3 linked regions of the Granulosicoccus antarcticus IMCC3135 genome follow. The protein of the gene in region 1 interacts with the protein of each later gene in a pairwise test. Links are inferred from orthologs where the notes say so. Each region holds a gene or a part of one and is shown on either strand. Other genes may lie near its edges.

Region 1 (5,342 bases):
CCTCAGGTGAGGCCAACACTTCCTCGGTAATAGTGTGGCGCAATACAGTCGAGCTTGCCACCCTTGCCAGGGTCTGCTTCCAGTTTGAGCCTTCTATGATGTTTTGCGAATACTGGGTAGTTTGCCCCTGAATAAAAGTGGCAAATAACTCCGGTACGCTCATGGGTGCAAGCAGACTGTACTCACCCGTCTTGATACCCGCGCCCTTGTCACTCAGCCGAACATACAGATCGAACCAGTAACGCTTGTCGATAATGCCTTGCTGTTCCAGCTCCACCGACAATCGCTTGGCAGACCAACCCTTCTGGATGGTGAACAAGGTGCTGTCTGAGGGCAGATTAACGGGCTCGGCGAGATAGCGATTGTAATCGCTCCAGGAATAGTAGCCAGCGGCACCACAACTCAGCGCCACAAGCAACAGAAAGAAACGCATCACACGCCGTCTTTCGCGAATATCAGTGTGCCGTTCGTGCCACCAAATCCGAAGGAATTACTCATGGTCACATTCAGCTTTGCCGCGCGCTTTTTGTTCGCAACAAAGTCAAGATCACAACCATCACCCGGGTTATCCAGGTTGATGGTCGGTGGTGCCACCTGATCACGCATGGCCAGCACACAGAAAACAGCTTCTACACCACCGGCTGCTCCCAGCAAGTGACCCGTCATGCTCTTGGTCGAACTGACCAGAATTGATTGTGCATGTGAGCCGAAGGCGGTCTTGATCGCCTGAGTCTCGGCCACGTCGCCCGCAGGTGTTGATGTTCCATGCGCATTGACGTAGTCGATGTCCTCTGCGGTTAGTCCCGAGTTGCGCAGCGCCGCTTTCATGCAACGTGCCGCACCTTCGCCATTGGCTGATGGCGTTGTCATGTGATGGGCGTCGCCGCTCATGCCATAGCCGGCAACTTCGCAGTAGATTTTGGCACCGCGAGCTTTTGCATGCTCGTACTCCTCAAGTACCATGATGCCGGCCCCATCACCCAGTACGAATCCATCCCGATCCCGATCCCATGGGCGACTGGCTGCCGCAGGGTCGTCATTGTTAGTGGATAAGGCTCTTGCAGCCCCGAAACCAGCCAATCCCAAAGGACAAGTTGCCATCTCGGCGCCACCCGCGACCATCACGTCAGCATCACCATATTCGATCAGACGCGCTGCGTCTCCGATGTTGTGAGTGCCACTGGTACAGGCTGTTACTGTGCACAGGTTCGGCCCTTTGTAGCCAAATTTGATGGACAGATTGCCACTGATCATGTTGATGATTGTAGACGGTACGAAGAATGGCGATACCTTGCGTGGTCCACCGTCCAGCAACGCCTTGTGCTGAGCTTCGATATTCGGCAAACCGCCTATTCCCGAACCGATGGAGACGCCTACGCGTTCCCGATCCAGACCTTCTGCACTTTCCAGACCCGCGTCTTCTATGGCCTGCATGCCTGCAGCAATGCCGTAGTGGACAAAAACGTCCATCTTGCGAGCATCCTTGGCGGAAAAATATTCCGTTGCATCAAAGTTCTTTACTGAGGCGCTAAAACGGGTGTTATAGGCCGACACGTCGAATTGTGTAATGGTCTCGGCACCAGACACACCCGCAAGGATGTTCTTCCAGCTTTCCTCGACTCCATTACCCACAGGGGTCACAAGACCCAATCCGGTTACCACTACTCGTCTACGCGTCAAACCTCTCAGCTCCGATAAATGTGCAGTTAAGTTACGCGCGTTGCGCGCTGATAACGAGAGAGCCGCAATTTGCGACATGCCCTATGGGCCGCCAACAATGAGCGGCTCCCTCACCTGATCTGTCCAAACCTGACTTTTTAAAAGCCTGTTAAAACTGAAGCAAAACCGAGGGCCACGAAAAATCGTGGCCCGAGGTAATCAAGCTTGTTCGATATGAGCGGTGACGTAGTCAACCGCTTGTTCGACAGTGGTGATCTTTTCAGCTTCTTCATCGGGGATCTCGCACTCGAATTCTTCTTCGAGCGCCATCACTAGCTCGACGGTATCGAGAGAATCTGCGCCTAGATCTTCGACAAATGAAGCTTTGGTCGTAACTTCTTCTTCTTTTACGCCAAGCTGCTCTACGACAATCTTTTTGACGCGTTCGTCAATACTGCTCATTGTGGGGTAAACCTCCGAAAAAAATTAAGCGGCCTCAGCCGTATCGCTATTGTAGTGAGTTCCATCAGAACGTGCCAACACTTACGCAAATTCTTCTTGTGACAATAAGGACTAGCTGAGGATAAACAACGCTGGAAGCGTCAAGCATTCCAGATACAGTGCCTGAATCCGCTGACGGACTCAACTATAAAACCAGGGGGCGGCGCGGCGTCTCTATTGATACGCTGACTCCCGGCATCAGGTCATCACCATTCCACCATTCACGCTGATGGTCTGCCCAGTGATGTAGGAAGCGGCGGGAGAGGCCAGAAACAGGCAGGTTTGCGCTATATCTGACGGAGTTCCCAACCGGCCAAGAGCAATCTCGCCCTTTATTTTTTCCTTTTGATCTTCGGATAATGCATTCGTCATGTCGGACTCGATAAAACCCGGAGCAACTGCGTTGATCGTAATCGATCTGGAACCCAGTTCACGAGCCAGTGATTTGGTCATGCCAAGCACGCCTGCTTTTGAGGCAGCATAATTAACCTGACCTGCGTTACCCGTAATACCGACAACTGAACTGATGTTGATGATACGACCGCCACGCGCCTTGACCATCGGCTTGATGACCAGTCTGCACAGTCGATAGACGCTGGTCAGATTGGTCGCGATGACCTCATCCCATTCACTGTCTTTCATGCGCATGAACAGATTATCGCGTGTGATTCCTGCATTATTCACCAGAATCGACACCGGACCATAGTTTGTGCCGATCTGACTGATCGCCTCCTCGGTCTGTGCGGCATCGGTCACATTCAGGCACAAACCCGTACCCTTGATACCAGCCTGCTCAAAGCGGGCGCTGATCGCTGCCGCGCCTTTTTCTGATGTCGCGGTGCCGATAACAGTAGCCCCGTGCGCGCCCAGAAGGTCGCTGATGGCGGCTCCGATACCCCGACTGGCGCCGGTTACCAGGGCTATCTGGTTTTCTAGAGTTGATTCAGTCATTGTCTGCTGTCTGGTTGACTTGGTTATTTTACTGCACCGCTCAAGCGGCAGTGACACCGACGGCTGCCAGCGCGGCCACAAGACCGGCTGTGGAGTCCACAGGCAAGGTGGTCAGGGAGCGATCAATGCGTTTGCCCAAACCTGTCAGAACTTTACCAGGACCTGCTTCGATGACTGTCGTTACACCGTGCACATCCCTCAAAGCTTCAACTGTCCGAGTCCAATAAACGGGATTGTACACATGTGCCTTCAAATGACCGATCAGAGAATCCAGATCGTCAGCCGCACGGGCCGTGGCATTTTGCACCAATGGTGCAGACGGCTCGGAAAACGTCAGTGTATCCATGGTCTTGGCAAGCTCTTCGCCCGCATCACGCATCAGTGATGAATGATTCGGCACGCTCACCGCCAGCATGAGAGCCTTGCGGCAACCTTGCTCACGTGCCAGTGCAACCGTTTTTTCCAATGCATCCAGATGCCCGGAAATGGCAACCTGCCCCGGCGCGTTGAAATTGACCGCTTCACTGATACGCTCACCGCTAACCGAGGCGCACAGGTCAATGACAGCTTGATCATCCATACCGATCAATGCAGCCATGCCACCCTGACCTTCTGGTACCGCAGATGCCATCAGCTCTGCACGACGCTTGACCAGCGTCAGCCCATCAGCAAAGGACAAGATATCAGCGGCCACCATTGCGGAAAATTCGCCCAGGCTGTGACCCGCGAAAACACTGGGGGTCGGCAGTCCTGATTCGCGCATGACACGCCAGATGGCAACCCCTGAGGTGAACATCAGAGGTTGGGTGATACGAGTATCGCTCAAGGTCTCAGCAGGACCATTTTGCGCCAACTGCCACAAATCCTGACCGAGAACCTCCGATGCTTCTGCAAAGGTTGCCTGAATCGAACTGTATTCAGCTGCCAGCTCAGCCAGCATGCCAACACTTTGTGCACCTTGTCCCGGGAAAACAACAGCAAACGTCACGACACACTCCTTGAAATATATATCCACCGCTGCCCCCTCTCGGGTGCATGGATCTGCCTCTGATTACTTGCGCCGAACCCTGATAATAGCAATGCAGCAACAGGTATTGCCGGTGATTGTAATGGAATTGCGCTTCTAATCGTCAGAACATCATCGACAACCGTTTCGCAGCTGACCACCAGCTCGCCCGACAGCCTTTGTTATTTTAATCCCAGCACGTCTGTCATGTCATACAGACCGGCGGGTCTGGAGTGTAGCCAGATCGCTCCACGTACGGCTCCCCGTGCAAATGTCATCCTGTCGGTCGCCTTGTGAGTGATCTCTATGCGCTCTCCATTACCGGCAAACAGAACCGTATGGTCGCCGATAATATCTCCCGCACGAATGGTCTCAAAACCGATAGTCTGGCTTTCGCGTGCACCGGTAATTCCTTCCCGACCGTAAACAGCACAACTGGCCAGATCCCGGCCCAGCGCATCGGCAACCACTTCACCCATCCGGATGGCGGTACCTGAGGGCGCATCCACCTTGTGCCGATGATGCGCTTCGATTATTTCCACATCATAGTCATCGCCAAGAGCACGTGCAGCCTGCTCCAACAATTTCAGTGTGACGGTGACACCGACGCTGTAGTTGGGAGCAAACAGGATAGCGCGCCTGCTCGCATGCTCGTGCAGCCGTTCCAGCTGTTCAGCTGAAAAGCCGGTTGTGCCTATGACAACACGAGTGGAATCATCCTCAAGTGCATCCAGCAGAGCCAGAGAAACGACCGGTGCCGTGAAATCGATGATCACATCACCGCCGCGTTCCAGCGCCTGAACATTATCGACAACACTGACACCACTGGCATCGCCACCCGACAACACACTGGTATCCAGGCCAATGCAAGCCTGTCCTGGCGCATCGGCAGCGGCCCCGACTCTGGCACCTTCGCGTTCAGCAATAGCTGTCAGCAGTTGACGCCCCATGCGACCGGCAGCGCCGTTGACTGATAGAGAGATCATTATTTTTCTAGGATTCCAGAGGACCGATGAGTTCCAGCAAAGCCGCTTCATCAAGGACGGGCACACCAAGGGACTCCGCCTTGGTCACTTTTGAACCGGGCGCATCGCCTGCAAAGACAGCCGTCGTTTTGCCCGAAACACTACTACTGACCTTCGCACCCAGGCGCTGCAAGTGTTGCTTGGCATCGTCCCGCGAGAAGGTATGCAAAGTACCGGTCAATACATAGGTATTACCTGCC
Region 2 (5,123 bases), 850 kb from region 1 along the record:
GCGTGCGCTCCTCGGCTTCGCGCTGCACCTGTGAAAGCCGATCACGCTCTTCATCGGTTTTCAATCGGGCTTCATCGATTCGCCTGGTTTCCTGCTCCAACTGGCGCTGAGCGGCACTGATACGCTCCTCTTCACGCAGACGTTCCTGGCGCAAACGTTCCAGCGTTATCTCTCGCTCCAGAACCTGTCGCTCGGTCAGGCTTGCTTCCTGTTGTCGTAACGTTTCAAGCTCGGCCTGTTCGGTTGCTGCACGTTCGCGCTGTAGCTCGCGTTGCTGCTCCAGCTCGGTGGCCTGTTGCTGCAGATCCACAATGCGCTGCTTTTGATCTTCCGATGCGCTGCGTTGTTGCTCAGTCAGCTCTTCAGCCTCCTTCAACCGAGCTTCTGCCGCAGAACGAGCCTGCTCCAGCGCCGCCACTGTGGACTCCAGGGCCTGCTGTTCGGCTATCGCATCCTGCGCTCGTTGTTCATCCAGCTGTTGTAAGCGTTCGACCTCAGCCTGAATGTCGGCCTCACTCACCGCCACAGCCTGAATCGGTGCCTCTGCACCCAGCTCCACACCGCTGCTCGCAGGCTGCTTGTTGAATTGGAACACCATGGCAACCACCAGCGATACGTGCAAGAGCACGGAGAGCAGGATAGCGAACGGATATTTTCGAATGAGTGCGAACACGATGCCTAGACCGAGCTGATCAGACGTGATGGCCGTTGCCCGAACCGGGCAGTAGCCTCAGACATGCCAGCGACGTGTGCATTCGCACCCGAACACCCTGCCTGGCGCGATGATGCCTGTGCACCAGTGCCATTGAGGATATTCGTCAGATGTGAGGGCCGCATAGTCATGTCGAATTGTAATTATCGCTCCGGGTCGGACATCAAACCAATCTCTGGCGCACCTGATAATTGCAGGGTTACCATCGCTTGCATGATCTGACCATAGTTTATGCTGGCGTCTCCCGCCACCAATACCCGTCTTTCAGGGTTGAGCCGCAACACGGCACTGGCCAATCGTTGCACCTCTTCACGAGTCAACGGCTTGTCCGTTTCCTCACCCACATTCAAATACCACTCACCGGAACTATCCACCGACAGAATCAGTGGCTCCTGTGCCTCACCGGCATCCGCAATAGGTGTTGCAGCAGCATCGGGCAGATCGATTTCGACACCGGTCTGCAACAGCGGCGCTGTAATCATGAAGATCACCAGCAATACCAGCATGACGTCTATATAGGGCACGACATTGATCTCGGCCACCATACGTCGTGGCCGTCGATTGGCGCGAATGGGCCGAATGGCTCGCATCAGCTGGTTTCCGTATCACCGCCAACCCGGCGGATGGCCTGACGTTGCAAGACCGTGGAGAATTCTTCGGCAAAGTTCTCGTAACGATTCAGCAGCCGATCAACATCGGTGGCAAAGCGGTTATAGAAAATGACCGCTGGAATCGCTGCGAACAAGCCAACGGCCGTTGCAATCAGCGCCTCGGCAATGCCGGGAGCGACCATCGCCAATGTTGCCTGCTGCACATTGCCCAGAGCAGTGAAGGAATTCATGATGCCCCAAACCGTACCAAAAAGACCAATATAGGGACTGATGGAACCCACGGTTGCCAGAAAAGGCAGATGATTTTCGATGAGTTCGGCTTCACGCGAGACGGCGATGCGCATGGCCCGACCTGAACCATCCATGATGATTTCATCATTGCTGGTCTTGCGACGCAAACGTCCGAACTCGGAAAAACCGGCCTCGAAAATACGCTCAAGCCCATCCAGCGTGCCGCGACGCATCGTCAGCTTGGAATAGGTACCGGAAATATCAGAGGAGCCCCAGAAATCCTGCTCGAAATCTTCAGCCATACGCTGAGCCCGGCGCAGTTGGCGTGATTTGCCCAGAATCAGTGCCCAGGAGAAGATGGATGCCATCGCCAGGATCACCAACACTACCTGCACGATCGGGCTTGCACCCAGGATCAGGTGCATGATGGACATGTCAGAATTCACGGTTGATAGCCTCTCGAATCTCGGTTGGAATCGCACAGGGTGTCATTTCGTCGATATCGACATACACCAGTACGACGGTAGATTTGGTTAGAAGGGTATCGCCTCGCAGAACTGACTGTTCCAGAATGGCACTAGCGGACTTCAAAGTTAACAATTTGGAGGTTACCGTCAGTTGGTCATTGAAACGTGCGGGCGACAGGTAGTCGATATTCACCGATCGCACGACGAACACCCTCCGTTGTTCGGCCTGCAACTGATCCAGCTCTATCCCACCCGCTCTGAGCCATTCAGTACGGGCGCGCTCCATAAAACGGAGGTAGTTGGCATAAAACACGATACCGCCGGCATCAGTGTCTTCGATATAAACCCGTATCGGGATGGAAAATTGAGACATGCGGAAGTATTACAGACAAATTCTAGAAAATACAGGCACTAAGGCGCATACAGCCATGAAATCACGGCATATTTGCTAATACGAGGCACCATCAAGTGTTAGTTCTAACGCTCAGCCCGCACCGTCAGCAGGTATTTGCAACCCGAAATGCTTGTAGGCATGCGGGGTTACAACTCGCCCACGTGGCGTTCGCATCAGCAGGCCTTGCTGGATCAGATACGGCTCCACCACCTCCTCAAGCGTACCGGTCTCCTCCGATAAAGCGGCCCCCAGGTTGTCGATACCTACCGGGCCGCCGGCAAACTTGTGAATAATGGCATTGAGCATGCGCCTGTCCATATTGTCCAGGCCCAGTGTGTCCACATTCAGCAGGTTGAGAGCTTGATCAGCGGTATCGGCGTTGATTTTACCCTCTGCACGGATATCCACGAAGTCACGCACCCGACGCAGCAGGCGATTGGCTATACGGGGAGTACCTCGCGCTCGACGGGCAATCTCGATGCAACCACGCTCATCGATGGGCACCTCCAGCAATCGGGCCGAACGGGCAACGATTCCAGCCAGATCGTCCACTTCATAGAATTCCAGTCGTTGAACAATTCCGAAGCGATCGCGCAACGGTGAGGTCAGCAAACCGGCGCGCGTGGTCGCTCCGACCAGCGTAAAAGGTGGCAGATCGATCTTGAAAGAGCGGGCGCTGACGCCCTCCCCGGTCATGATATCGATCTGGTAGTCCTCCATCGCGGGATAGAGCACCTCTTCCACCAGCGCGCTCATACGATGAATCTCATCGATGAACAGCACATCATTGGCTTCCAGATTGGTCAATATGGCGGCCAGATCACCAGGACGCTCCAATACCGGGCCGGAGGTATGCAGAATGCGCACATCCAGCTCGTTTGCAATGATATTGGCCAGCGTGGTCTTGCCTAGCCCTGGCGGGCCAAACACCAGCACATGATCCAGAGCCTCGCTGCGCATCTTTGCAGCCGCGATGAACAACTCCATCTGTTCTGTGACAGCTCGCTGCCCATGGTAATCGGCCAGCATCTTGGGGCGCATGGCCCGTTCCTGTGCATCCTCCTTTCGCACATCGGCCGCTAGCAGTCGTTCGGGGTCGGACATGGTGTCATGAGTTCCTGTAGTTATCGCTCTTTACGGATCTTCAAACGTGGCTGGCAGACTGTCCGGGAATAGCCTGATCCGTGTTGCGGATACGATCACTATCCAGCACTGTCACCTATCGGGCAGCGCCTCGCAATGCTGCACGTATCATCTGTTCGACACTCTGGCCTGCCTCAGCGTGCTTGTCGAGCAGACGTGTAGCCTCAGCTGGCTTGTAGCCCAGCGATACCAGCGCCTCTTCCGCCTGCTCCCGCGCACTGGGTTCATCATCCAGCGGCAAGCTACCGCTTGGCAGACTACCCATGCCCAGCCCCAGTGTCTCCACCTTGTCCTGCAATTCGATCAGCAGGCGCTCGGCCGTCTTCTTGCCGATACCCGGCACACGAGTAAGCGCGTTGATGTCCTTGGTCGCGATGCAACTCAGAAACTCATCGGTACTCAGACCTGACAGAATCGCCAGGGCGACCTTGGCACCCACACCGTTGACTTTCAACAGGGCGCGGAAAAGAACCCGCTCTGTGCGTGTGCCAAACCCGTACAGCAATTGTGCATCTTCGCGCACCACCAGGTGCGTGAACAAAGCGGTGGTATCGCCCAGTGGCGGCAAGGCATAGAAGGTAGACATGGGCGCATCTACTTCGTAGCCCACACCCTGCACATCAATGAGCAGTGAAGGTGGGTTCTTCTCAAGCAGAACCCCTGTCAACCGACCAATCATAATCTCAAGCCTCTTCCGCGCGTACGCTTTCTTTGTGGCAAAACGGTGCCTCCCGGCGCCTTGCGCGAATGGGCATGACAAATGGCAATAGCCAGACCATCGGCCGCATCAACCTGTACCTCAGGGATGATCTGCAACAAGGCTCTGACCATGATCTGTACTTGTTTCTTGTCGGCAGCGCCTGAGCCTGTTACCACTTTCTTGACCAGTCGCGGGGCGTATTCTGCCACCGTTAACTGACGCGATATCGCCGCGGTGATAGCCGCACCACGCGCCTGCCCCAACTTCAGCGCAGACATCGGATTATTGCTCAGGAAAACCTGTTCAATGGCCACTTCCTGCGGCTGCCACTCATTGATGATATCGCCCAGCGCTGCGTGAATATGGCCCAGGCGTTCGGGAAACGAGTCGCCTTTGACACGGATATGGCCGTGCGTCAGGTGAAAGCTGCGCGCCCCGTCGGACTCGATAATACCGTAACCGGTAATGACCGAGCCCGGATCAATGCCCATGACGCGGATAAGTCCGTTGGGACGCGAGGCTGTCACGAGTGAGCTTGTGTCAGTGCCATTAATTTTATTCGCCGTAGGATTCGCCAGGAATATCCGCGTTGGTAAAGACTGACTGCACATCATCGAGATCTTCGAGCACATCGATCAGTTTCAGCAATTTTTCGCCCTGCTCAACGTCCAGTTCCACATCGACCGAGGCCCGCATGGTGACTTCGGAATGCTCCGGCGACAAGTCGGCGGCGATCAAAGCCTCCTTGACGTCCATGAAGTTATCTTCTGTTGTCAGTACATCAATGGAACCATCATCATTGGTGATCACATCATCAGCTCCCGCTTCCAGAGCGGCTTCCATGATGGCATCTTCGTCAACGCCT
Region 3 (5,425 bases), 4.0 Mb from region 1 along the record:
CAGGCACGACAATGGTCAAGGCAGTTGGAAGATACCGGGTTGGACAATGCAACCCAGCGTCAGGCGAGAGCAACGATCAGGCGCCCGTTGAGATATTAGGAGCCTGATCGCAGTAGATCAGTCTATTTTCGGACAGGTCCCTAGAAGCTGTAGGCAAGCTGGAAACCGGCTTCCAGAGACTCCAGACCATTCAGACGTGCACCGATTTGCAGTGGACCAAGGCCGACACCCAGACTCAGAGAGGTTGCGTCAGTGTCTCGTGAGTTATCGATACTGACGCCACCGCGTATTGCCAGCTTGGCCGTGCCGAACTCCAGCCCTAAACCCATTTTCTGAGTTTCGAAGTTGTCGACCTTGGCTTCATTAAGAGCCAGGTCGCCGCTGACACTGAGCATGCCATATTGATACAGGGCACCAACAATCAGTTGTGGCGTTGTTTCAAATTCGAAGTCGTTGGCTGTCTTGATGGATTCAGGAATGATGTTACGCAGCACAGCTGCGAGGCGCACAGGATAGGAGTGCAGTGCCATTGACGCACCAGCGTCGAGCGTAAATGAGTTCTCGGTGGCTTCGCTGTCATCGAGCCGATCTTCGATGGACGGATTTGAATCGTCAAATTCGTCCTGCGCTCGAATGAGAACATCATAAGCACGCAGGGCGGAAATTTTCGGTGTTATGCCGGCATCAATGTCGTATTTTCCGACTTTGAATGAACTGGCAATACTGATACCGAGTTGGGTTCGTATCAGAACGGAGCCGTGTGCCTCTGAGGTCAGTACATCTTCAGGTTGCTGGACTTGCAGTGTAGCGCCCAGTGCATCGGCTTCAAGATAGGGTGAGTCTTCTGCCTCACCCAGAGTGAGGACGTCATCTCCCAGAACTTCCTGAAAATCTGTTATGTAAGTCCGGTCACCTTCTGCGATATCCGGAGTGCCTGATGCGGTGCCACTGACTCGCAGATTGACAGCGATGGGGTATTGGTTGCTTGTGAATGCGACTCCCATATCCAGCGTTGCCTGAGCGTCGATAGTTTCATCATCGACCGTGTCCAGAATATCCAGCAATTGAGTGGAAAGGTTGGCCACCCCGGTGGTGCCGTCCACGCAGGTCTGATCTCTTCTGTCCGGGCTAGGCGAGAAGGGATCGCACTGTACCTCTCTGGTACCCAGGGCTGCCACCTCGTCGTCTATATCATCGAACAGGTTTTCATTGTCATCATCAGTCAATGTGTCAATGGCCTCGCCAGAGTCCCGAACTTCAGCCGCCATGCCAATACTGAAGTGGAAGGTCTCCTTGCGTTGCTGCATCGCCATGAGTGAAGCAGGATTATCCACAGCACCGTGTACACCCTGGCCGTTGGCAATGACAGAGCCACCCAGAGCGATGGAACGTGCATCAGCAGACCATGCGGGAGCGGCCAGCGTCATCGTCAGTAATGCGGTGGCAACCATGGCCGCCACTTTGCTGCTTGTCAGTGTGTTTGCTGAAGTGTCATCGCCCGGGCTGCGTGGGTCTTTGAGGCAGACGGAAGATGCATCCGTGAACGAATTGCTGCAAATTGGACGGGACATTGAAACCTCAGGGTCAGGTCAGGAGCGTTTACGGGGATGATTACCCGGGGCTGCCTGAATAAAATGATGAGAGACCTGAACTGCACTTACTGTACCGAAGCTGCGGGTTTGCAGATTACTGAATGTTACCGGCTGCCAATGCGGCATTGATGATAGCGTGCCGGGTTTGCTCACTAAGCAGGGTATGTGCCTTGCCCTCCACCTCGAGCATTGATTTCTCGGGTGTCAGTCTATCGTCATGAACGGCCACGTAACCTTGCTGGATCATGCGCTCCACAAAAGCCCGGTGCAGATGTTTGTCGTATAACTCAGCTGCATCAACACCGCTTGTATTGGCAAGACGCTCGGCACTCATCTGGTTACGCAGCGCCAGCTCATCTCTGGTAATACCGCCTTCGTGCGCCCTGGCCAGTAAAGAGGCGCACAGATAGTTACGTTCAAGTCCGGGCATGACGACTTGTGCCAATCGCATCAGGGAGAGCGCCTGAATGGTGCCTGCTGAGGCGCGATGCCACTTGCCATCGACCTGCTCCAGCAGGCCTGATTGCATTAACGCTTGCAATGAGCTGTCGATTGTCGACTCGTCTGGCTCTGTTGGAAGGAAGAGCTCTCCTTGCAGAAAGGGGAATGTCAGTTTGATCAGCTCCTTCAAATATGTCTCGCTTCGGGTGCGGCTGTTACTGAAGGCGGCGGCGATGAGTGCTGGTAGTGTCAGCAAATGCAGGATGTTGTTTCTGAAATAGGTCAGTGCTGCCAGTTGGCCAGGCTTTGGCTGAATGAGAGGCCCGATACTATCCGAGTAGGTCTCGATGAAGCCGAGTCGAGTGCCATGCTCAATCAAATCGTCAGCATTGATGGCAGGCACAACCACCGGTGTGTGCGCATGTGCCTGACTTAGAAGTTGGTGGTATATGTCGATCTGCAACATCAGTTCATCGCGACTGATGCGCCCCCGTGGCGTTGCCAGCAGGGTGATGGCTAGCAAACTGATAGGCGTGACGCAGGCCGCTTCATTGATATTTTGCATGATGCTGGAACCCAGAGTCTCGACAACCGGATGCAGCCAGTCGGGGCGTTCAAGGGGCGCAGGTAATTGACGCCAGTTGCTCTGATGACTATCAAGGATCGTATCCAGCGCTATCGGTTCGCCGAAATTGACATGCACCCGACCATAGTCTTCCTTGAGTGTGCGCAGTGCCTTGACCAGTGCAAATATTGTCTCCTTTTGCTTCTTGCCACCTGCCAGTTCGCTGGTGAATGAACGCCCTTCGAGTAATCGCTCGTAGCCAAAGTAGACCGGAATGAACATCACCGGTGTCTTGGGCTCACGAAGATAGGCGTGCACGGTCATGGCCAGCATTCCACCTTTGGGGGGCAGGAGTCGGCCAGTACGGCTGCGTCCACCTTCCACGAAATATTCAAGCGCATGTCCGCGTTGCAGAATTTCCTTCAGGTAGGCGTTGAAAACGGCTGCGTATAACGGATTTCCGGTAAAGGTTCGTCGCAGGAAGAAGGCGCCTCCACGGCGTAGCAAGCCGCCGACAACAGGCAGATTCAGGTTGATTCCGGCAGCGATATGCGGCAGTGAATATCCTTGCATATAAAGGATATAGGAGAGTAGTAGATAGTCTATATGGCTGCGATGACATGGCACATAGATCAACTCATGGCCATCTGCAACAGCCTTCAGTCGGTTGATTCCGGACAGCTCGACGCCGTCGTAGAGCTCGTTCCATAGCCGGGTAAGCAGATTGTGCAGAATGCGAACGGTTGGATAGGACACATCAGCCGCGATCTCGAAAGCGTATTTTTGTGCCTGGCGACGTGCCCGCTCTACAGGTTTGCCGTCTGATTCCTTAACGATAGCCTGACGCACAGCATCATCTGCCAGCACATGATCGATCAATATGCGTCGGTGTGACTGGTCAGGACCAAGGGTGGCGATGCGTCTTTGCCGGAAGTGGACTCGCAATACACGGGAAAGTTTACGCTCAAGTATCCGGGGGGCCTCACCGGTATTCTTTAACGTATTGAATGACAGCGGTTCACTGAAGCTGAGCAGTGTATGTCGCCCATGAATCAGTGTTGTGATGAGCTTGCGGGTACGCCCTGCAAACTGCCAGTTCTCTGTGAACCACAAACGCCAGATAGAGGACTCCTTGTCCGGCGCCCGGCCCCAGTAGACGCCGACGGGGACGATTTGCAGCTCGCCGGCATCGGCATCGATGTCCAGACCAGCGCTGACCAGTCTGTTCAGGCGTGCTGAGATAGTGGGGCGCAGCTTGCGAAAAATGCTGCCCTGGCGTGATTTAAGCACATCCACGGATGAGCTTTCTGTGTTGGTGCCGTAAAGCAGTTTGTCAGTAGGGTCGGGCAGGCCATGTTGTGCGCAGGCCAGTTGCAGCGCACAGCGATCGGCCACGCCACCCACCTCCAGCACGTACAGAACGGGCAAGTCAGGATCGATCAATGCACTTGGACTGTCAGGCAATACCTGAGGTTTCACCCATATCGACAGAATGCGTAACGGTAGATTTGTGATAATACGGTAGGTAGTGTTACGCATGAAGGCAATCAGCAAGCTCGCTCATCGGTCAGGTTTCCAGTCCGCTCCATGGTGACGCATTACCAGTAACTTGCACAAGCACAGAAGAGTGATGGGGCATAATGTAATCAACATTCCTGCAGACGAGCATACCGTGTCCAGATTATCAACCCCTGAAGAAGCCAGCCTCCAGCAAGAGACTCTGGAGGCACTTGAGTCGGTTCGCATGAACGGCAAGCTGGCTGAGGTCTATCTGCAATTTGCCAATAGTGAACATGCATTGCGTGCCTATCTTCATATGGAACAGGCTCTGGCCGGTGGCTCTTTGTCGAAAACCGAAACAGAGGCCATCAAGCTTTGGGTCAGTCAACAGACCGGTTGTGACTATTGTCTGTCCGTACACACATTCAAGAGCAAGCAGGCAGGGCTCAATGCCGAGCAGCAACGCGCTCTTCGCAAGGGCGAGCCAACGGGGGATTCTCGAATCGACTGCATGCTGAAAGTGGCGCAGGCGCTGATGCAGGTGCGGGGTAAATTGCCCGAAGCCTTACTGGCAGAGGCTCGAGAAACGGGCTTGAGTGATGAAAATCTGGTGGACCTGACTATGGCTATATCCACGATCTATTTCACCAACCTGACCAATCACATCAACGACTCTATCTCGTCGCTGCCGCCGGCACCGGATCTTTCCTAATCAGGCTTGTCCGCTGAGCTGCTGACGGCTGCGCGACCCAGAACCTGGCCCAGGCGCTTGACCTGTGACCAACGCTCGCGCCAGCTGAAGGACTGTTCACCACGCTCTACCCGTCGTCTATTCAACTGTGTCAAGGTTGCATTGTCTTGTAGCATCATGAGTTGCGCTGCCACTGCATCGACGTTGTAACGCCCTTTGTCTACGGACAGGCAAACCGGAATTGCCGGTGTCTCAGCTGGCAGGCCAATCTGGCTTGTCGCACTGAGCAGGGCATCTCGAATGTTGCTCGCTTTTCGATCATCACTGTCCAGAGCATAGGGAGGTTCCCAGAGCGCCTTGGGTGTCAGCTGGTCGACATGAGTCATTACCAGCATGATGGGGGGCATCCTTCTTCTGGGCAAAGCCGCAAAACCTTGCTGTAAAGCCTGCCAGACCTGCTGGTCGGGGGCGCGTGCAGGTTGATTGGCACGCACGACCAGAAGCAACATGTCCGCTTGCATGGCAAGTTGCATCAACGAGGCAGGTTCGTCGATTGTGTGATTCAGGCCGACAGTATCAATGATGTGCATGGGGGCAGCCCCATCCAGTTGCAGGCGGTGTGTCACGGTTCTGTCA

What was found.
Region 2: the proteins of acpP (region 1) and ybgC interact in binary tests that used the Escherichia coli proteins (3 or more experiments, as listed by UniProt). The link is inferred for Granulosicoccus antarcticus IMCC3135 from one-to-one orthologs.
Region 3: the proteins of acpP (region 1) and plsB interact in binary tests that used the Escherichia coli proteins (3 or more experiments, as listed by UniProt). The link is inferred for Granulosicoccus antarcticus IMCC3135 from one-to-one orthologs.

Annotation. Positions count from the first base shown.
Region 1 is NZ_CP018632.1:5,468,398-5,473,739, forward strand. What follows is about bases 501-3,470. They hold acpP (acyl carrier protein), read right to left. Parts: upstream 2,122-3,470; coding sequence 1,879-2,121; downstream 501-1,878. Other genes in these bases: fabF (beta-ketoacyl-ACP synthase II), read right to left, coding at 501-1,662; fabG (3-oxoacyl-ACP reductase FabG), read right to left, coding at 2,359-3,111; fabD (ACP S-malonyltransferase), read right to left, coding at 3,152-3,470. Outside these bases: endolytic transglycosylase MltG, read right to left, coding at 1-433; more of fabF, read right to left, coding at 433-500; more of fabD, read right to left, coding at 3,471-4,126; dapB (4-hydroxy-tetrahydrodipicolinate reductase), read right to left, coding at 4,300-5,103; NAD-dependent DNA ligase LigA, read right to left, coding at 5,111-5,342. UniProt on the Escherichia coli protein: Carrier of the growing fatty acid chain in fatty acid biosynthesis.
Region 2 is NZ_CP018632.1:6,320,707-6,325,829, forward strand. The notes cover bases 693-3,443. They hold ybgC (tol-pal system-associated acyl-CoA thioesterase), read right to left. Parts: upstream 2,395-3,443; coding sequence 1,990-2,394; downstream 693-1,989. Other genes in these bases: IMCC3135_RS34325 (hypothetical protein), read right to left, coding at 693-843; tolR (protein TolR), read right to left, coding at 856-1,302; tolQ (protein TolQ), read right to left, coding at 1,302-2,000; ruvB (Holliday junction branch migration DNA helicase RuvB), read right to left, coding at 2,506-3,443. In the rest of the region: cell envelope integrity protein TolA, read right to left, coding at 1-673; more of IMCC3135_RS34325, read right to left, coding at 679-692; more of ruvB, read right to left, coding at 3,444-3,519; Holliday junction branch migration protein RuvA, read right to left, coding at 3,635-4,237; crossover junction endodeoxyribonuclease RuvC, read right to left, coding at 4,234-4,749; IMCC3135_RS27310 (YebC/PmpR family DNA-binding transcriptional regulator), read right to left, coding at 4,814-5,123.
Region 3 is NZ_CP018632.1:1,477,563-1,482,987, forward strand. The notes cover bases 1,413-4,465. They hold plsB (glycerol-3-phosphate 1-O-acyltransferase PlsB), read right to left. Parts: upstream 4,138-4,465; coding sequence 1,687-4,137; downstream 1,413-1,686. Other genes in these bases: traF (conjugal transfer protein TraF), read right to left, coding at 1,413-1,571; IMCC3135_RS06355 (carboxymuconolactone decarboxylase family protein), read left to right, coding at 4,271-4,465. Also shown: IMCC3135_RS06340 (spermidine synthase), read left to right, coding at 1-99; more of traF, read right to left, coding at 141-1,412; more of IMCC3135_RS06355, read left to right, coding at 4,466-4,810; IMCC3135_RS06360 (GTPase family protein), read right to left, coding at 4,807-5,425. UniProt on the Escherichia coli protein: Catalyzes the transfer of an acyl group from acyl-ACP to glycerol-3-phosphate (G3P) to form lysophosphatidic acid (LPA). This enzyme can utilize either acyl-CoA or acyl-ACP as the fatty acyl donor.